4 regions of the Mixta mediterraneensis genome follow, and region 3 is predicted to be linked to each of the others. Evidence: predicted binding sites of a transcription regulator. Region 3 holds the regulator's gene; each other region holds the start of a gene.

Region 1 (4,459 bases), on a different contig from region 3:
GAAGGCGTGGCTGATCGCTGTCGGTGAGATTTAAATGACCCACTTTGCGACCCGGACGCACCTCTTTGTCGTACCAGTGCAGGTGGACCAGCGGTTGTTGTAGCCAGTCCAGGTTTACCGCAGTGCCAATCAGATTCACCATTACTGAGGGAGCAATCACCACCGGTTGTGGCAAAGCCAGGCCCAGTACGGCCCGCAGATGCAGCTCGAACTGACTGATCGAAGCGCCATTTTGCGTCCAGTGCCCGCTGTTATGTACGCGCGGGGCCAACTCGTTGATCAGCAGGCCTTCCGGCGTAACAAAACATTCCATTGCCATCACGCCAACATATTTCAGCTCATGCATAATTGCGCTGAGCATCGCTTCGGCCTGTTGCTGTTGTGCAGCATCGGCCTGCGGGAAAGCTACGCTGGTGCGCAAAATGCCGTCCTGATGCAAATTATGCGTCAGCGGATAAAACGCGGTGCTGCCATCTTGCGCACGCGCGCCGACCAGCGAGACTTCACCTAAAAAGTTAATGCCCTGTTCGACAATGCATTCGCCATAGCACTCATCAGGCAGCGTAGCGGTTTCACTGGCTCGTAAACGCCATTGACCACGGCCGTCGTAACCGCCTGTGCGACGCTTCACAATTGCCAGTTCACCCAGCGTATTAAATACCTCTGGCCATTCACGCTTATCTGCCAGCAACTGCCACGGCGCGGTGGCGAGACTGAGCTGATCGAGCAACTGTTTCTGGGTCAGACGATCCGCCAGACGTGGAAAAATGTCGCGATTCACAAAGGCGGGATGACATGCCAGCTCGCGCGTTAAGGCGGTTTCAGGCCAGCGTTCAATTTCAGCAGTGATCACGCTTTCAGCGATGGGCAGCGCATCAGGATCGGCTTCCAGCCCCACCGGATACACCGCAATGCCTAAAGGCTCACCGGCCTGACGCAGCATACGACCAAGCTGGCCATTACCTAAAACGCAAACCGGCTTCATGCTTCCTCCCGCGGGTCCGGGTTGTTCAGCACCTCATCGGTCTGGGTCTGACGCCAGTTGGCGAGGCGGGAGGCCAGAGTGCTGTCGTGAATCGCCAGAATCTGTGCCGCCAGCAGGCCAGCGTTTGCGGCACCGGCTTTGCCGATTGCCAGTGTGCCAACCGGAATACCGCGCGGCATCTGCACAATAGAATAGAGACTGTCAACGCCGCTCAGCGCGGCGCTCTGTACCGGTACACCCAGCACAGGAATCAGCGTTTTGGCTGCCAGCATGCCAGGTAAATGTGCCGCGCCACCAGCACCTGCGATGATTACCTGATAACCATTATCAGCCGCCGTTTCGGCAAAGCTAAATAACTTATCCGGGGTGCGGTGCGCTGAAACCACTTCAACATGGAAGGGCACGTCCAGGCTGGTAAGAATTTCCGCAGCGAACTGCATGGTGGACCAGTCACTTTTGGAACCCATAACAATAGCAATACGGGCCGGGGCGGCGTTGGATAACATGCGGTCAGCTCCTGTGAATAAACAAACAGACCTGGCCGGGCGGACAGGTTTTGAAGGGCACAGAGAATAGCATGAGAAAGCAGCAAGGAAAACGGTTGCGTCGGGCTAAACTGGTCCGGTTCTGCTCGTTTTTTAAAAGTCGAATTCGATCAGTTGAACACCGCTGTCATCCAGCTGAATCATCGACCCTTTTGTATGCCACGCGCCTAAAACGACGCGCTCGGCGGTTTCGCCCTGTAGCGTCAGGGTATGTATAGCCGGGCGATGGGTATGACCATGAATCAGCATACGAACCTGCTGGCGCAGCATCGTTGCTTCAACCGCTTGCTGATTAACATCCATAATGGAGACAGATTTGTGTTGATTTGCCTGTTTGCTGTCGGCACGCATACGCGCCGCAATGTGTTTACGAATAAACAGCGGCAGGGCGAGAAACAGCGTTTGGATCCAGCGGTTATGTACTTTTGCGCGAAAGCGTTGATAACCCTGATCGTCAGTACACAATGTGTCGCCATGCATGATCAATACACGGTGACCGTAGCGCGCTAAAACGTGCTCTTCCGGCAATAACATCATACCGCTGGCACGGGCAAAGCGGCGGCCAATCAAGAAATCCCGATTGCCATGTATAAAATAAACAGGCACTGGCAGGGCGTGCAAAGCCTCGGCAACTGTCTGGTGCAGCGGATTAGGATCGTCATCGCCAATCCAGGCTTCAAACAGGTCCCCAAGGATGTACAGCGCGTCGCAATGCACCGCTTCGCGCTGTAAAAAATGTAGAAAACCGGCGGTAATCGCCGGTTCTTCCTGACACAGATGGAGATCTGCGATAAACAGCGTGCGCGACATTACTCGCTAATGGTCACTTTCTGAATGATCACGTCGTCTTTTGGCACATCCTGGTGCATGCCGCTGCGACCCGTGGAAACGGCTTTGATCTTTTCAACGACATCCATGCCTTCAACCACTTCAGCGAATACACAGTAGCCCCAGCCTTGCAGGCTTTCGTCACGGAAGTTCAGAAAGTCATTGTCAGCCACGTTAATAAAGAACTGTGCGGTAGCGGAGTGTGGAGCGGAAGTCCGCGCCATAGCCAGCGTGCCGCGGGTGTTTTTCAGGCCGTTGTTGGCTTCGTTACGGATTTCTTCTTTGGTCGCTTTCTGCTTCATGCCCGGCTCAAAGCCGCCGCCCTGAATCATAAAGCCGTTAATGACGCGGTGAAAAATGGTGTTGTCGTAAAAACCTTCACGGCAATAATCCAGAAAGTTTTGTACGGTTGCCGGCGCTTTGTCATCAAAGGTTTTAATCACTATATCGCCATGGTTCGTCTGGAAAGTTACCATTTTTGTTGTCCTGTAAAGGTTGTCGTCAGTCGCTAAGGCCGCATCGTTTAATGGCGTACCTCTTTTTCTCGACGGTTCTTATATCATAATTTGCAATGGCACGTCAGCAGGGCGGCGCAGTTGGCTTGCTTTGCGTCGCGCGAGCGTTAAAAATACGGCACAATGTCGGGATACCCAAAATAAGTGTCAACTACATACGTCAATACGGAAATGTTCAATGCTTAAGATTTATAACACCCTGAGTCGACAGAAAGAGGAATTCAAACCCATTCATGCCGGTAAGATCGGTATGTATGTTTGCGGCATCACGGTGTACGACCTCTGTCATATTGGTCACGGGCGGACGTTTGTGGCATTTGATGTGGTGGCGCGCTATTTACGCTATTGCGGTTATCAGCTGAATTATGTACGTAATATCACTGATATTGATGATAAAATCATCAAACGTGCCAACGAAAATGGCGAAAGTATTGAAACGCTGACTAATCGCATGATCGGCGAGATGCATCAGGACTTTGCGGCGTTAGGTATTTTGCCGCCAGATTTGGAGCCACGCGCCACGCGCCATATTGCGGAAATTATTGCGCTGGTTGCGAAGCTGATCGCGCGTGGTCATGCCTATGTTGCGGATAACGGCGACGTGATGTTTGATGTGATGAGCGATGCCGATTACGGCGCCTTATCACGTCAGGATCTGGAACAGTTACAGGCCGGTGCACGTGTCGAAGTCGCGGACGTTAAACGCAACCCGATGGATTTTGTGCTGTGGAAAATGTCCAAAGCTGACGAACCCGCCTGGCCTTCGCCGTGGGGGAATGGCCGTCCAGGCTGGCACATTGAATGTTCAGCCATGAACTGCAAACAACTTGGCGAACATTTTGATATTCACGGCGGCGGCTCTGATTTGATGTTTCCGCACCATGAAAACGAAATAGCGCAATCAACCTGCGCTCACGACGGTCCGTACGTCAATTACTGGATGCATTCCGGTATGGTGATGGTGGATCGCGAAAAAATGTCTAAATCACTCGGTAATTTCTTTACTGTGCGCGACGTATTGCAGCATTACGATGCCGAAACCGTGCGCTACTTCCTGATGTCTGGTCATTACCGCAGCCAGCTCAATTATGGCGAAGATAATCTGAATCAGGCGCGTGCGGCATTAGAACGTCTTTATACCGCGCTGCGTCATACCGACAGCAGCGTGGCGGCGAGCAGCGGCGAAGATTTCGATGCACGCTTCCGGGCGGCAATGGATGATGATTTCAACACGCCAGAAGCCTATTCGGTGCTGTTCGACATGGCGCGTGAAGTGAATCGTCTGAAAAGCGAAGATGTCGCAGCGGCGAATGCGCTGGCTGCAAAATTACGAGAAATCTCAAACGTTCTCGGCATACTGCAGCAAGATCCAGAGCAATTCCTGCAAAGCGGGGCGCAGGTTAACGCAGAGGAAGTGGCGGAAATTGAGCACTGGGTAAAAATCCGTGCCGAAGCTCGCGCGGCGAAAAACTGGGCGCAAGCTGACGTCGCCCGCGACAGGCTCAATGAATTTGGCGTCATTGTTGAAGACGGCCCGCAGGGATCAACCTGGCGCCGTAAGTAACCGGAGAGGGTGAGAAATCGCC
Region 2 (4,459 bases), on a different contig from region 3:
CATCCAGGCATGAACCATCAAATTGAGCGGGTCAGCGGCGTACTGGCTGAAGAGTGTGCGGGCATGTTGAGTGACTTTTTCCGCATGCGGCGCGAGCAGAAAAAAGCGCAGCGTCAGGCCCTGCGCGAGCTTTAATTCATTGCAATTTTTGGCTCAACCGCCGGATAACCTCTGCCCAGCTCTGCTTCTAACGCTGCCTGCCGGGCAATACGCTTATCCTGTTCCTGCAAATATCCCACCAGGCTTATCTGATATTTACGGATATTTTCAACATAGTTATAGGCTTCGTGGCCGCGTGCGTAGCCGTAAGTCGTCTGCGTGTAATAACGCTTCTGGCTTAGCATCGGTAAGCGCAGCTTTACATCGGCCCAGCTGTCTGGATTGCTGCCTTGCCTGGCGGTGAGCTTGCGCGCATCCAGCATATGCGCATAACCCATGTTATACGCCGCCAGCGCAAACCAAATGCGCTCCTCTTCAGGAATGGTTGGCGGCACTTTTTCCATCATACGCTGTAAATATTCGCTGCCGCCGCGAATGCTTTGTTCGGCATCGGTACGATCAGCAACCTTCAGGCTATCGGCGGTATTTCGCGTCAACATCATCATACCGCGCACGCCGGTAGGCGAAGTGGCTTGCGGATTCCAGTGCGATTCCTGATAAGAAATAGCGGCTAATAAGCGCCAGTCTATGCCGCTGGCATATTTTTCAAACAGCGGTTTGATGTCCGGTAAGGTGCTGTCGATAGCACGTAAAAAAGTACGAGTATCAACATAATCGAAAGTGCCTACGTGACCGAGGTATTTCTCATCCAGTCGTGCCATCGCCCCTTCTTCGCCCATACCATTAAAGAAATCGAGCATCGCAGCATTCAGGCTGCCATCTTCACTGTGGGGCAGATACCAGGTCACAGGTTCTTCATCGGTCACGTCAAAAGCCACCGCCAGCTGCGGATGAATACGCTGGAGCAGCGCAATCGTCACTGAATCGCCAATGGTATAATCAAGTTTGTCATCGGCCACTGCTTCCAGTAGCGCTTTTGGGTTCTGATCGGTAGAGATAGCCCAATCGAGATTAGAATACTGTTTAGATTTGGCATTTTTTAATGTCGATAAATAGGCTGAGCCCGAGGCAACCGTTAACCGCCCATTCAAATCACCAAGGTTTTTAGGGCGTGGTTTGTTCACGCGATACACCAGCTGCTGCGACACATTGTAGTAACCTGGCCCGGTTTGATAACGCGCCAGACGTTCGCTGTTGTAGATCAGTCCTGCAGCCAGCAAATCCGCTTTGCCATCATCAAGGTCGTCAAACAGGTCGCTGAGATTAGGACGGACAGTGATTTTCAGCTTTACGCCCAGATAATCGGCGAAGCGCTTCGCCAGCTCATAATCCATCCCGGCTGGAGATTTATTGATGGTGTAGTAAGTCAGCGGGGAATTAATGGTGCTGATACGCAACACTCCCCGTGATTTAATCCGTGAGATCGCGTCTTGTCCGCCGCCATACCAGGGGATGGACGGCCATAAAGCCAGTGCTAACAGTACGGCAACCAGACCGATAAACAGATAATTAAATTTAAAGCGTTTCAAATAGTTATCTCTCGATGGCTCTAAGGCCCCTGTCTTTTACAGGCAATATTGATCTTTTTTGAACTCCCAGAGCGAGGGGCATTTTGCGCAACAAAGCGAAGCAGAGCAACTCATAAAGCAATTTCTGTGCAAAATTCAGGCAAATCCGGGGGGCCATAAATTTTGCGCAAACGGTTTCGTCGCGAGTGCTGTTTCTCTATAATACGCCCCGTTTTCCCTGTTGCGCCCAATGAAGCGTCGCCCGGCGCTTCGAAGACGAGAGATCTTTAATGATGGAAATTCTGCGTGGTTCGCCCGCCCTGTCGGCTTTTCGTGTAAACAAACTGCTGACCCGCTTTCAGGAAGCTCATCTACCGGTGAGTGATATTTACGCTGAGTACGTCCATTTTGCCGATGTCAGCACGCCGCTGAGCGCCGATGAAAAAGCCCGCCTGCAGCGCCTGCTTAAATACGGTCCTTCTCTCGCTGAATACGCGCCGCAAGGGCGTCTGCTGCTGGTTACGCCACGTCCAGGCACCCTTTCGCCCTGGTCATCAAAAGCGACCGACATCGCCCATAACTGTGGTTTACCACAGGTGCGTCGCCTTGAGCGCGGTATGGCCTTCTATATTGATGCACCACAGCTAACGGACGCGCAGTGGCAAACCCTGGCCGCATTACTGCATGATCGCATGGTGGAAACCGTGTATAGCGATCTGGCACAGGCTGAACAGCTGTTTATCCGTCATGAGCCGCAGCCGGTAAAAAGTATTGATATATTGCGTGAAGGTCGTCAGGCATTGGTTCAGGCAAACATCAGCCTGGGCCTGGCATTAGCTGAAGACGAAATTGACTATCTGCTCGATGCCTTCACCAAACTGGGTCGCAACCCGAATGACATCGAACTGTACATGTTCGCGCAGGCCAACTCAGAACACTGTCGTCACAAGATTTTTAACGCCGACTGGATTATCGATGGTGAAAAACAGCCGAAGTCGCTGTTCAAAATGATCAAAAACACCTTTGAGCAGACGCCAGATTACGTGCTGTCCGCTTATAAAGACAATGCCGCAGTGATGGAAGGTTCTGAAGTCGGCCGCTTCTTCGCTGACGCGGATAAAGGTGAATATGCATACCATCAGGAAGCCGCACATATCCTGATGAAAGTCGAAACGCATAACCATCCAACCGCAATTTCCCCGTGGCCTGGGGCAGCAACCGGTTCCGGTGGCGAAATTCGTGACGAAGGTGCAACCGGACGTGGCGCCAAACCGAAAGCCGGTTTAGTGGGCTTCTCCGTCTCTAACCTGCGTATTCCCGGCTTCGGGCAGCCGTGGGAAGAGGATTTCGGCAAGCCTGAACGTATTGTTAGCGCACTGGACATCATGACCGAAGGGCCTTTAGGCGGCGCAGCGTTTAACAACGAATTTGGTCGCCCGGCGTTAAACGGCTATTTCCGGACTTATGAAGAGCGGGTTAACAGCCATAACGGTGAGGAGCTGCGCGGTTATCACAAACCGATCATGCTGGCGGGGGGCATTGGTAATATCCGTGCCGATCACGTACAGAAAGGGGAAATCAGCGTCGGGGCCAGGCTAATTGTGCTGGGTGGACCGGCGATGAATATTGGGCTGGGCGGCGGCGCGGCGTCGTCTATGGCATCCGGTCAGTCTGACGCCGATCTTGATTTTGCATCAGTACAACGTGACAACCCTGAAATGGAACGTCGTTGCCAGGAAGTGATCGACCGCTGCTGGCAGCTCGGTGATGACAACCCCATTTTATTTATCCATGACGTTGGCGCGGGCGGGCTTTCCAATGCCATGCCAGAACTGGTCAGCGATGGTGGCCGTGGTGGTCGTTTTAACCTGCGCGATATTCTCAGCGACGAGCCAGGTATGAGCCCGCTGGAAGTGTGGTGTAACGAATCGCAAGAGCGTTATGTCATGGCTGTTTCGCCAGAAAAACTGGCTGAGTTTGATGCCATTTGCCAGCGTGAGCGTGCTCCGTATGCGGTGATTGGTGAAGCGACAGAGGCGTTGCATCTGAGCCTGACGGACAGCCATTTCGACAACAATCCAATCGACATGCCGCTGGATGTGCTGTTGGGGAAAACGCCAAAAATGACGCGTAATGTGGTGAAGCAGCGCGCACAAGGTGCGGCGTTACAGCGCGACGGTATCACATTGGCTGATGCGGTAAATCGTGTGTTGCATTTGCCAGCCGTGGCTGAAAAAACTTTCCTGGTGACCATCGGGGATCGTAGCGTTACCGGCATGGTCGCGCGCGATCAGATGGTCGGGCCGTGGCAGATTCCGGTTGCCAACTGTGCGGTCACTACTGCCAGCCTCGACAGCTATTACGGTGAAGCCTTCGCACTCGGCGAACGTGCGCCTGTTGCATTGCTGGACTTTGCCGCTTCCGGGCGCCTGGCGGTCGGTGAAGCACTCACTAACCTGGCAGCGACGCAGATCGGCTCATTAAAGCGGGTGAAGCTGTCGGCCAACTGGATGTCTGCTGCGGGCCATCCGGGTGAGGATGCTGGTTTGTATGAGGCGGTGAAAGCTGTGGGCGAAGAACTGTGTCCAGCGCTGGGTATCACTATTCCGGTGGGTAAAGACTCAATGTCGATGAAAACCCGCTGGCAGCAAGGCACCGGGCAACGCGAAATGACCTCGCCGCTGTCGCTGGTTATTACCGCATTTGCTCGTGTGGAAGATGTCCGTCGCACCGTAACGCCACAGTTACAGGCCGATCAGGAAAACTTACTGCTGCTGATCGACCTGGGTAATGGCGCGAACACGCTGGGCGCAACAGCACTGTCGCAGGTTTATCGCCAGTTAGGTGACAAACCCGCCGACGTGCGCGATGCACAACAGTTGGCTGGCTTC
Region 3 (4,459 bases):
AAGCGGCTTGGCGGATGGCCTTTGCCGTTTGCGCAAGGAGATGTGGCAGAGAACACCGCTGACTAGCTGACAGTAAAAAGGCCGACTGTGGTCGGCCTTTCGTATTATTCCGCTTCTTTAAACTTCTCAGCGGTTTCTTTGATTAGCGATTGCAGTTCGCCACGCTGGAACATCTCAACAATAATGTCACAACCGCCGACCAGCTCGCCATCAATCCACAGCTGTGGGAAAGTTGGCCAGTTCGCGTATTTCGGCAGTTCCGCACGAATGTCTGGATTCTGCAGAATATCCACGTAAGCGAAACGCTCACCGCAGGCTGACAGCGCCTGCACCGCCTGAGCAGAGAAACCACAGCTCGGCAGTTTCGGCGAACCTTTCATATACAGCAGGATCGGGTTTTCTGCGATCTGGCGCTGAATTTTTTCTACAGTACTCATAATTGCCTTCCTTAATTCGTCATTTCGTGTTTGTTTATTGTAGCGACTTCGTCCCCGGACTGAAAACGGGATTTTGCAGCCGCTGAGGTTAAATCGCCACGCAGGTTGCTTCGTTTAGTCAGCGATAATTCTCTGTTTCACAGACTGGCATGGATACATTAATAATTAGCAATAATTTCGCTGATATAAACCACTGAAATTGCACATTTTAACCCCAAATTAACGCGGCGAACAGATTAATAGAAAAAGGACTTACTTTTTTAAAAAAAACTGGTCTAAAATTGCTTCGGCCCTGATCGCGGATCAGAATTTTCTAACTCTGTTATGGCCTTTTTAACCTGACAGCACAACTTATAACCGGACTATGCGTTTACTGATTACGCTTTTCATCCTGGCTTTTGCCCAACTGTTTTTTAACGTCGCCTCTGCTTCCCCGCAGATGCCGGTTAATGCCAGTCAGCATAAAGCAGAGAAAAAAAGTGCGCGTGAAGACGAGCGGCGCAAGCGTCGTCCGGTGAAAAGTACCGTGAAGAAATCTCGCCAGGTTACCGTTCAGAAACTTAAACTGAAAAAAAAGCGAGCGGCCGTAGCCGCAGTTAACGCCGCCACTCAAAAAAATACGCATAAACTTTCCAGCAAGCGTCACGGTCAATCTCGATCAACGAAAATCGTGAATGAAATTAATGACATCAGCACCCTCAGAATGAGCAAATCTCACCGTCAGCGTTATCAAAAAGCGCGCGCAACCGCGATGGCGAAATTAATGGGACAGCTGGGTAAACCGTATCAATGGGGTGGCGTATCGCCGCATACCGGCTTTGATTGCAGCGGCTTAGTCTGGTACGCCTACAAAGATTTACTGAAGTTCAAAATTCCCCGTACCGCGAACGAAATGTATCATCTGCGTGATGCAGCACCGGTTAAGCGCGAATTGCTGGAGAAAGGTGATCTGGTCTTTTTCCGTATTAACGGACGCGGCACCGCCGATCACGTTGGCGTCTATTTAGGCAACGGTAAATTTATTCAGTCGCCGCGCACCGGCAAAGACATACAGATTAGCGCATTGGGTGAAGATTACTGGCAGCGGCACTATATTGGTGCGCGTCGTATGATGACGCCAAAAACCATTCGCTGAGGTATTTGCCTTCGCAGGCAGAAGAAGCCGGATGACAGAGTGGCCCTCCCAGGCAGACGCTCCGTTATCCGGCTTTTGTATTAGTGCAGAATGGCGGTAAAGCTAAATGCCAGAATCATTAGCAGCGCTGCGCCGCTCGTCATCAACGCCAGTTTTATATCGGTACTCATCACCTCTCCTTAGCCACACAGATTGTAGGGATACTGCATTTTCCCATAAGGTCCGGTAAAAATCTCGTTTTATCCGCTCAGCCTTGTTAGAATCCTGTTTTTGTTGCGCAACATGCGCAACATGCGCAACGTCGGTTCCGTTCACCGTCTTTTTTGGCATTTTTACCTATCCAGACGCCAGATCACAGGCAAAAAAATTGCATTTTGGTGGGCAAAAACCTCAGCCGACGCAATCGTTTAACATGATACTTATCAATAGGTTAAGATAAGTTCAGGAGTCTCTTTTTCATGGCAACAATTAAAGATGTGGCGAAACGAGCGGGAGTATCGACCACCACCGTCTCACACGTCATCAATAAAACGCGTTTTGTGGCAGAAGAAACGCGCAATACCGTCTGGCAAGCCATCAAGGAGCTGCACTATTCGCCAAGCGCTGTGGCGCGTAGTCTGAAAGTTAATCACACCAAAACGCTGGGATTGCTTGCGACTTCCAGCGAGGCGCCTTACTTCGCAGAAATTATTGAAGCCATTGAAAATCACTGTTTTGAGAAAGGTTACACCCTGATTTTAGGTAACGCACACAATGGCTTGCATAAGCAGCGTGCTTATTTATCAATGATGGCGCAAAAGCGCGTCGATGGTTTATTAGTGATGTGTTCCGAATATCCAGACGATCTGTTGAAGATGCTGGAAGAGAATCGAAATATTCCCATGGTGGTCATGGACTGGGGCGAATCACGCGCTGACTTTACCGATACCGTGTTGGATAACGCTTTCCAGGGCGGCTATCTTGCCGGGCGCTATTTGATTGAACGCGGCCATCGCGATATTGGAGCGATTCCCGGACAGTTAGAACGTAATACCGGCGGTGGGCGTCATGCAGGCTTCTTAAAAGCCCTTCAGGAAGCCAACATCCAACCGCGTGCTGAGTGGATAGTCCAGGGAGATTTTGAACCCGAATCAGGTTATCAGGCCATGCAGCAGATTCTCTCGCAAAAACAACGCCCGACAGCCGTATTTTGTGGCGGCGATATAATGGCGATGGGGGCCATTTGCGCAGCAGATGAAATGGGCCTGCGCGTACCGCAGGACATTTCCGTTATCGGCTATGACAACGTACGCAACGCGCGCTACTTCACCCCGGCGTTAACTACCGTACACCAACCCAAGGCGCAGCTAGGTGAAAAAGCGCTGGAAATGTTGTTGGATCGTATTACCAGCAAACGCGAAGAGTCACAAACCATTGAAGTCCATCCGACACTGATTGAACGCCGCTCGGTAGGCTACGGCCCTTTTCGCGATTATCGCCGTTAATTCTCGCTTAACCATTCCTGATTAAGTGTTTGCGCATCACCTAAATAGCTGAGCAACCAACCCAGCGCCGGTGATGCGCGATCTTCTGCCCAACTCACGCAGCACGGACTCTCTGGAAAAGCCATCGGTAGCGTTAGCTCGACAAGCTTACCGGCGTCAAGTAGTGGACGAGCCAGATGCCCTGGCACCATCGCTACACATAAACCTGCCAATACACAATCCAGCCCGGTTTGCCATTCCGGCACCACCACCCGACGCTGATTATCTAGCGTCCAGGTCATACGCCGCGGCAGCGCGCGCGACGTATCTTCCAGGACAAGTGACGGCCAGCTACGCAACGTATCATCATCCAGCTCACTGGCGAGCGTTAAAGGGTGATCGCGCTGAACCACGCAGCGCCAGTTAATTGCGCCCATATCCTGAAAGGCGAAACGTCCTCCCACGGGAATGGCCTGCGTAGCGCCAATCGCCACGTCGACGCGGCTATCTGCTAAGGCGTCCCATACCCCATTGAATACTTCATAACTGATGATCAGTTCCATATCGGGGAAATGGCGGTAAAAATCTTTCACCAGTTGTCGCGTTCGCTCAGGTTTTACAATGCAATCAATCGCAATGCTTAACTGGCCCCGCCAGCCATTTGCCAGCTGCTGACATTGACGCCGGGTCGCAAGCATTTTTTTGATAACACTTCGCCCTTCCCGGACAAAATGTTCACCGGCTGGCGTTAAAACCACTTCACGATGATGACGTTCGAATAACGGCACCGCCAGCCAGGTTTCAAGCTGGCGTACCGTATAGCTAATGGCAGAAGGTACACGATGTAGCTCTTGCGCAGCGGCGCTAAAACTCCTGCCCCGTGCTACCGCGTCCACGACTTCAAGCGCATATTCGGACCACATAATCTGCCTTCAAAAATTTTAACAGGTTAAGACAAATATTAGCGTTTCACAGCGTTTAATGCACCTTCTACACTCTGCCGCGTTCACTCTGCAAAAATGAGAATCAGATGTTATCAAATAAAGGATTTATCCCTTACCTCGCCTTACTCAGCATGCTGGGCTTTCTGGCAACCGATATGTACCTTCCCGCTTTCGGCGTGATGCAGCAAACCTTTGCTACCTCGCCTGGCATCATTAGCGCCAGTATGAGCTTATTCCTTGCGGGCTTTGCCTGTGCGCAACTGTTCTGGGGCCCCATATCAGACAGGATCGGGCGAAAACCGGTTTTACTGGCAGGTCTGGCGATCTTCGCCTTTGGATGCGCAGGGATGTTGTGGGTTACGGACGTCATTTTTATGTTGGCGCTGCGTTTTATTCAGGCGGTGGGAGTGTGTGCTGCCGCAGTCAGCTGGCAGGCTTTGGTGGTTGATCGCTATCCGCAGGCGCGTGCGAATAAAGTCT
Region 4 (4,459 bases), on a different contig from region 3:
GCAGATACATGAGACGCCCATCTTCTTTCAAGGTTCCCGTAAAGGTTTCTTGACAGGAGTGGAAGGTGTCCGAATAACTCCAATGAGGGTAATAAATAATGATGAAGCGCAACATTCTTGCAGTGGTTATCCCTGCTCTGTTAGCTGCAGGCGCAGCAAACGCAGCAGAAATCTATAATAAAGACGGCAATAAACTGGACCTGTACGGTAAAGCTGTTGGCCTGCATTACTTTTCTGATGATGACGGCCGCGATGGCGATCAGACTTATGTTCGCTTCGGTTTTAAGGGTGAAACTCAGATTAACGACCAGCTGACCGGTTTTGGTCAGTGGGAATACAACGTTCAGGCTAACAACTCTGAAGGTTCTGATGCACAGGACGGTAATAAAACCCGTCTGGGCTTTGCCGGTCTGAAGTTCGGTAACGCTGGTTCGATCGACTACGGCCGTAATTACGGTGTGGTTTATGATGCAATCGGCTGGACCGATATGCTGCCAGAGTTCGGTGGCGATTCCGGCTACTCCGATAACTTCATGAACGGCCGCAGCACCGGTCTGTTAACCTACCGCAACACTAACTTCTTTGGTCTGGTTGACGGTTGGGACTTCGCTGTTCAGTATCAAGGTAAAAACGACCGTACCGACATCCGTCGTGCAAACGGCGATGGCTGGGGCCTGTCAACCTCTTACACCTCACCAATCGGTGTGGCTGTTGTAGGTGCATATAGCAGCAGTGACCGTACTGATGCTCAGGCGGCAGGTACCGTTGCAGCTGATGGTACTGTAGTTGGCGCGGGCAAACGTGCTGAAAACTGGGCTACTGCGCTTAAGTATGATGCCAATAACATCTACCTGGCAGCGATGTACGGTGAAACCCGTAACTCTACGCCAATTTCAATCACCACTGGTCCTGGCACGACTAACGCTGCTTTTGCTAACAAAGCTCAGAACATTGAACTTGTTGCGCAATATCAGTTCGATTTCGGTCTGCGTCCGTCTCTGGCCTATGTTCAGTCTAAAGGCAAAGACATCGATGGCGTGGGCGATGCTGACCTGGTCAAATACTTCTCTATTGGCGCAACCTACTACTTCAACAAAAACATGTCTACCTATGCTGAATACGATATTAACCGGTTGGACGACAACAACCCGTTGGGTCTGAACACCGACGACATCGTAGCTGTAGGTCTGGTTTACCAGTTCTAAGTCAGACAGTCTGAAGATGTAGAAGAAACGGAGCCAAGGCTCCGTTTCTTTATCGGCAAATCCTCGCTCCCTCGCCTGTTAACTTTCTGTACTATTAGTTTTTTTACTATTCCCGCCTCCTGATCGCTAAATGATGAATTTGTCTCGCAAACGGTTGGCTTTTGCCTGCCTCAGCGCTAACCTGATAGCTCATTTTGCTAAAGTTCACGCTACTGGACCTGACTCATGTTTGAATCGATCTCTGCTGCACCCGCCGACCCTATTCTTGGACTGGCCGATCTGTTCCGCGCTGATGACCGCCCTGAAAAAATTAACCTAGGTATTGGCGTCTATAAAGATGAAACCGGTAAAACGCCCGTACTGACCAGCGTTAAAAAAGCCGAACAGTATCTGCTGGAGAATGAAACCACAAAAAACTATCTCAGCATTGATGGTCTGGCAGATTTCGCTCGTTGCACGCAGGAGTTATTGTTTGGCAAAGAGAATGCTTTGATTGCCGCAGGTCGCACGCGTACGGCTCAGACCCCAGGCGGCACCGGTGCGCTGCGGGTAGCCGCAGATTTTCTCTCGACTCAAACCCCGGTAAAGCGAGTCTGGATAAGCAATCCAAGCTGGCCAAACCATAAAAACGTGTTTAATGCTGCCGGTCTGGAAGTGTGTGAATACCAGTATTACGACGCTGAAAACCATACGCTGGATTTTGACGGTATGCTGGCCTCGCTTAAGGATGCTAAAGCGGGTGATGTGGTGCTGTTCCATGGTTGCTGCCACAACCCCACCGGTATCGATCCTACGGCTGAACAATGGCAACAACTGGCACAAATTTCTCAGGCTAATGGTTGGCTGCCGCTATTCGATTTCGCCTATCAGGGGTTCGCTCGCGGTCTGGAGGAGGATGCTGAAGGATTACGCATTTTCGCTGCAACGCATCAGGAACTCATTGTTGCCAGCTCTTACTCGAAAAACTTTGGCTTATACAACGAGCGCGTCGGGGCGATTACGTTAGTGGCTGCCGATACCGCTGTAGCAGACGCGACATTTAGCCAGGTGAAATACACCATCCGCGCCAACTATTCGAACCCGCCAGCGCACGGCGCTGCCGTCGTAGCGACTGTTTTGGGCAACGACGCTTTACGTACTATATGGGAGCAGGAGCTTTCCGATATGCGCCAGCGTATTCAACGCATGCGCCATCTTTTCGTGAATACCCTGGCAGAGAAAGGCGCGCAGCGTGATTTTAGCTTTATTATCAGGCAAAACGGTATGTTCTCCTTCAGCGGGCTGACGAAGGATCAGGTGATTCGCCTACGTGAGTCGTACGGCGTTTATGCGGTAAATTCTGGCCGGGTGAACGTGGCGGGCATGACGCCAGATAATATGTCAGCGCTGTGCGAAGCCATTGTCGCTGTGCTTTAAGCAAGCCAGATTCAGCATAAGAAATGGGCCAAATGGCCCATTTCTTATTGCAGAAAAGGATTACTGATACGTTCTCGCCCTAAAGTAGAGGTCGGCCCATGTCCGGGAATAAACTCCACATCATCGCCTAACGGCAGTAGCTTCGTTTTAATCGCCTCGATCAAGTGATGATGGTTTCCTTGCGGGAAGTCAGTACGACCTACGCCACCATTAAAGATCACATCCCCCGATATAAGTAATCTTCCGACACGATCAAAAAAGGCGATATGTCCTGGCGTATGGCCTGGACAGTGCCGTATTTCCAGCGTAACTAAACCCACTCGTACGCTGTCACCCTCTTCCAGCCAGCGATCGGGGGTAAAAGGGTCACATTCATCCAACCCAAACATACGGCTCTGAGTGGGTAATGCTTCAAACAAAAACGCATCCAGTTTTTGCGGACCGATAACCGGAACCTGATAAAATGCGGCTAACTCAGCGGCCGCACCGACATGATCGAGGTGACCATGCGTCAGCAAAATTTGTGCCGGTTTAAGCTTCAGCTGCTCAAGCGTCTGCCTGATGTTTGCTGCATCACCGCCAGGATCGACCAGAGCCGCTTCACGCGTGGTTTCACACCAGATGACAGAGCAATTCTGTGCAAATGCGGTAACAGGAATAATGTGGTAATTCATAATGCTCCATGACCGACTCGCGCAGCGCTGCCGGTTTATGACCAGTGCCTTACCGGCCCGGTATCAATGTGCACAAAGTTGCTGCGTGGGTAATATCCTACACCACCCGCGCGCATTGTTAATGCAGCTTTGCGAACATTGTTCAACGCGATGCCTTCAATATGAAAATCCATCGCCTGCCCCTTCGTGTGATAGCTGTGCTTCGCGACACCCGGCCCCCTTTCGCGCAACATGTTATTTGTTGCCAGCGAACGATAACCGGAAATTAACTGCACCGGTTTATGTGTGTCCAGCAAGGTTTGCAGACGGTAAATTTGATCAAATAAATGCGGGTCAATATTTTTCACCTGGTTAACACGGAAGTCGCGGAAGAAGTGATTCAAACGCGACAACTCATCCTTGTCATAACTTTTCCCATTAAAAAACTCAGTTTTAAGGGTTTCGCCAGTATGCAGATTATTAAGCGTCAATACACGTGGACGAGAAGTTGAAAGTGAGGCCCTTGCTGAAGCTGGCAATAAGGCCAGGCCAGCGGCTGCGCTTCCGCAAAGGAGAAGTTTGCGACGAAAAGAATCGATATTAGACATGTAGCGTGTTACCTGAAAGTGGAGCCATAGAAATGTGCAAAAAGCGCACAAGGCCGAACCTTAACTATCTCTCAGGTGATCGTCAACCCATGGTGAGGGAGTTTATATGGCGCTCCCCGTTGGGATCGCCTTTTTGAAGCAGAATTTGCTTTTTTATACGCATTGAAGAGTGACGAATAATCAATCACTAGAGCATGAGTTGTCCTGCTCGTGGCAATAGCTGGCTGCCCGATCGTGCAGTATCATCATAGTTGTAAATATCTGTTCGGTACTGCGGTTTACCATCCTCCGCAACCCATGCAGTTAAGTAATAAAGGTTAACCGGAATATGATGACGAATAGACACATAGCGCGTATCTCCCTCTTTTAAGGTGCTTGAGATGCGGCTGTCGTTCCAGCCCACATTCTGCAACAGAATCTCCGCCAGTTCAGAGGCTTTGTTGACGCGAACACATCCCGAACTCAGCGCCCTAATATCGCGTTGGAACAGCGTATGATTTGGCGTGTCGTGCAGATAAATCGCATCGGAACTCGGCATATTAAATTTATAACGACCGAGCGAGTTCGTTGTGCCTGG

What was found. The regulator PurR, encoded in region 3, represses purine synthesis genes. The targets are predictions, from matches to a motif close to CANGCAAACGTTTGCNTG.
Region 1: purE (5-(carboxyamino)imidazole ribonucleotide mutase) is a predicted target of PurR. The motif match lies at 1,576-1,593, and genes of this name have one in related genera.
Region 2: purL (phosphoribosylformylglycinamidine synthase) is a predicted target of PurR. The motif match lies at 1,753-1,770, and genes of this name have one in related genera.
Region 4: QRY16_RS06225 (amino acid aminotransferase) is a predicted target of PurR. The motif match lies at 1,349-1,366, and genes of this name have one in related genera.

What each region holds. Positions count from the first base shown of each region.
Region 1 covers NZ_JASUAZ010000036.1:25,905-30,363, reverse strand. Annotated here, with positions in the region: gene purK (5-(carboxyamino)imidazole ribonucleotide synthase) at 1-985, opposite strand, end outside; gene purE (5-(carboxyamino)imidazole ribonucleotide mutase) at 982-1,491, opposite strand; gene QRY16_RS16860 (UDP-2,3-diacylglucosamine diphosphatase) at 1,624-2,340, opposite strand; gene ppiB (peptidylprolyl isomerase B) at 2,340-2,834, opposite strand; gene cysS (cysteine--tRNA ligase) at 3,052-4,437, shown strand.
Region 2 covers NZ_JASUAZ010000002.1:65,839-70,297, forward strand. Annotated here, with positions in the region: gene tadA (tRNA adenosine(34) deaminase TadA) at 1-135, shown strand, start outside; gene mltF (membrane-bound lytic murein transglycosylase MltF) at 132-1,589, opposite strand; gene purL (phosphoribosylformylglycinamidine synthase) at 1,859-4,459, shown strand, end outside.
Region 3 covers NZ_JASUAZ010000010.1:110,880-115,338, reverse strand. Annotated here, with positions in the region: gene rnt (ribonuclease T) at 1-66, shown strand, start outside; gene QRY16_RS09225 (Grx4 family monothiol glutaredoxin) at 105-440, opposite strand; gene QRY16_RS09220 (C40 family peptidase) at 802-1,572, shown strand; gene cydH (cytochrome bd-I oxidase subunit CydH) at 1,653-1,742, opposite strand; gene purR (HTH-type transcriptional repressor PurR) at 2,031-3,056, shown strand; gene punR (DNA-binding transcriptional activator PunR) at 3,053-3,958, opposite strand; gene punC (purine nucleoside transporter PunC) at 4,066-4,459, shown strand, end outside.
Region 4 covers NZ_JASUAZ010000006.1:75,194-79,652, reverse strand. Annotated here, with positions in the region: gene ompF (porin OmpF) at 99-1,205, shown strand; gene QRY16_RS06225 (amino acid aminotransferase) at 1,431-2,621, shown strand; gene QRY16_RS06220 (MBL fold metallo-hydrolase) at 2,666-3,295, opposite strand; gene mepK (peptidoglycan L,D-endopeptidase MepK) at 3,331-3,882, opposite strand; gene ldtD (L,D-transpeptidase) at 4,070-4,459, opposite strand, start outside.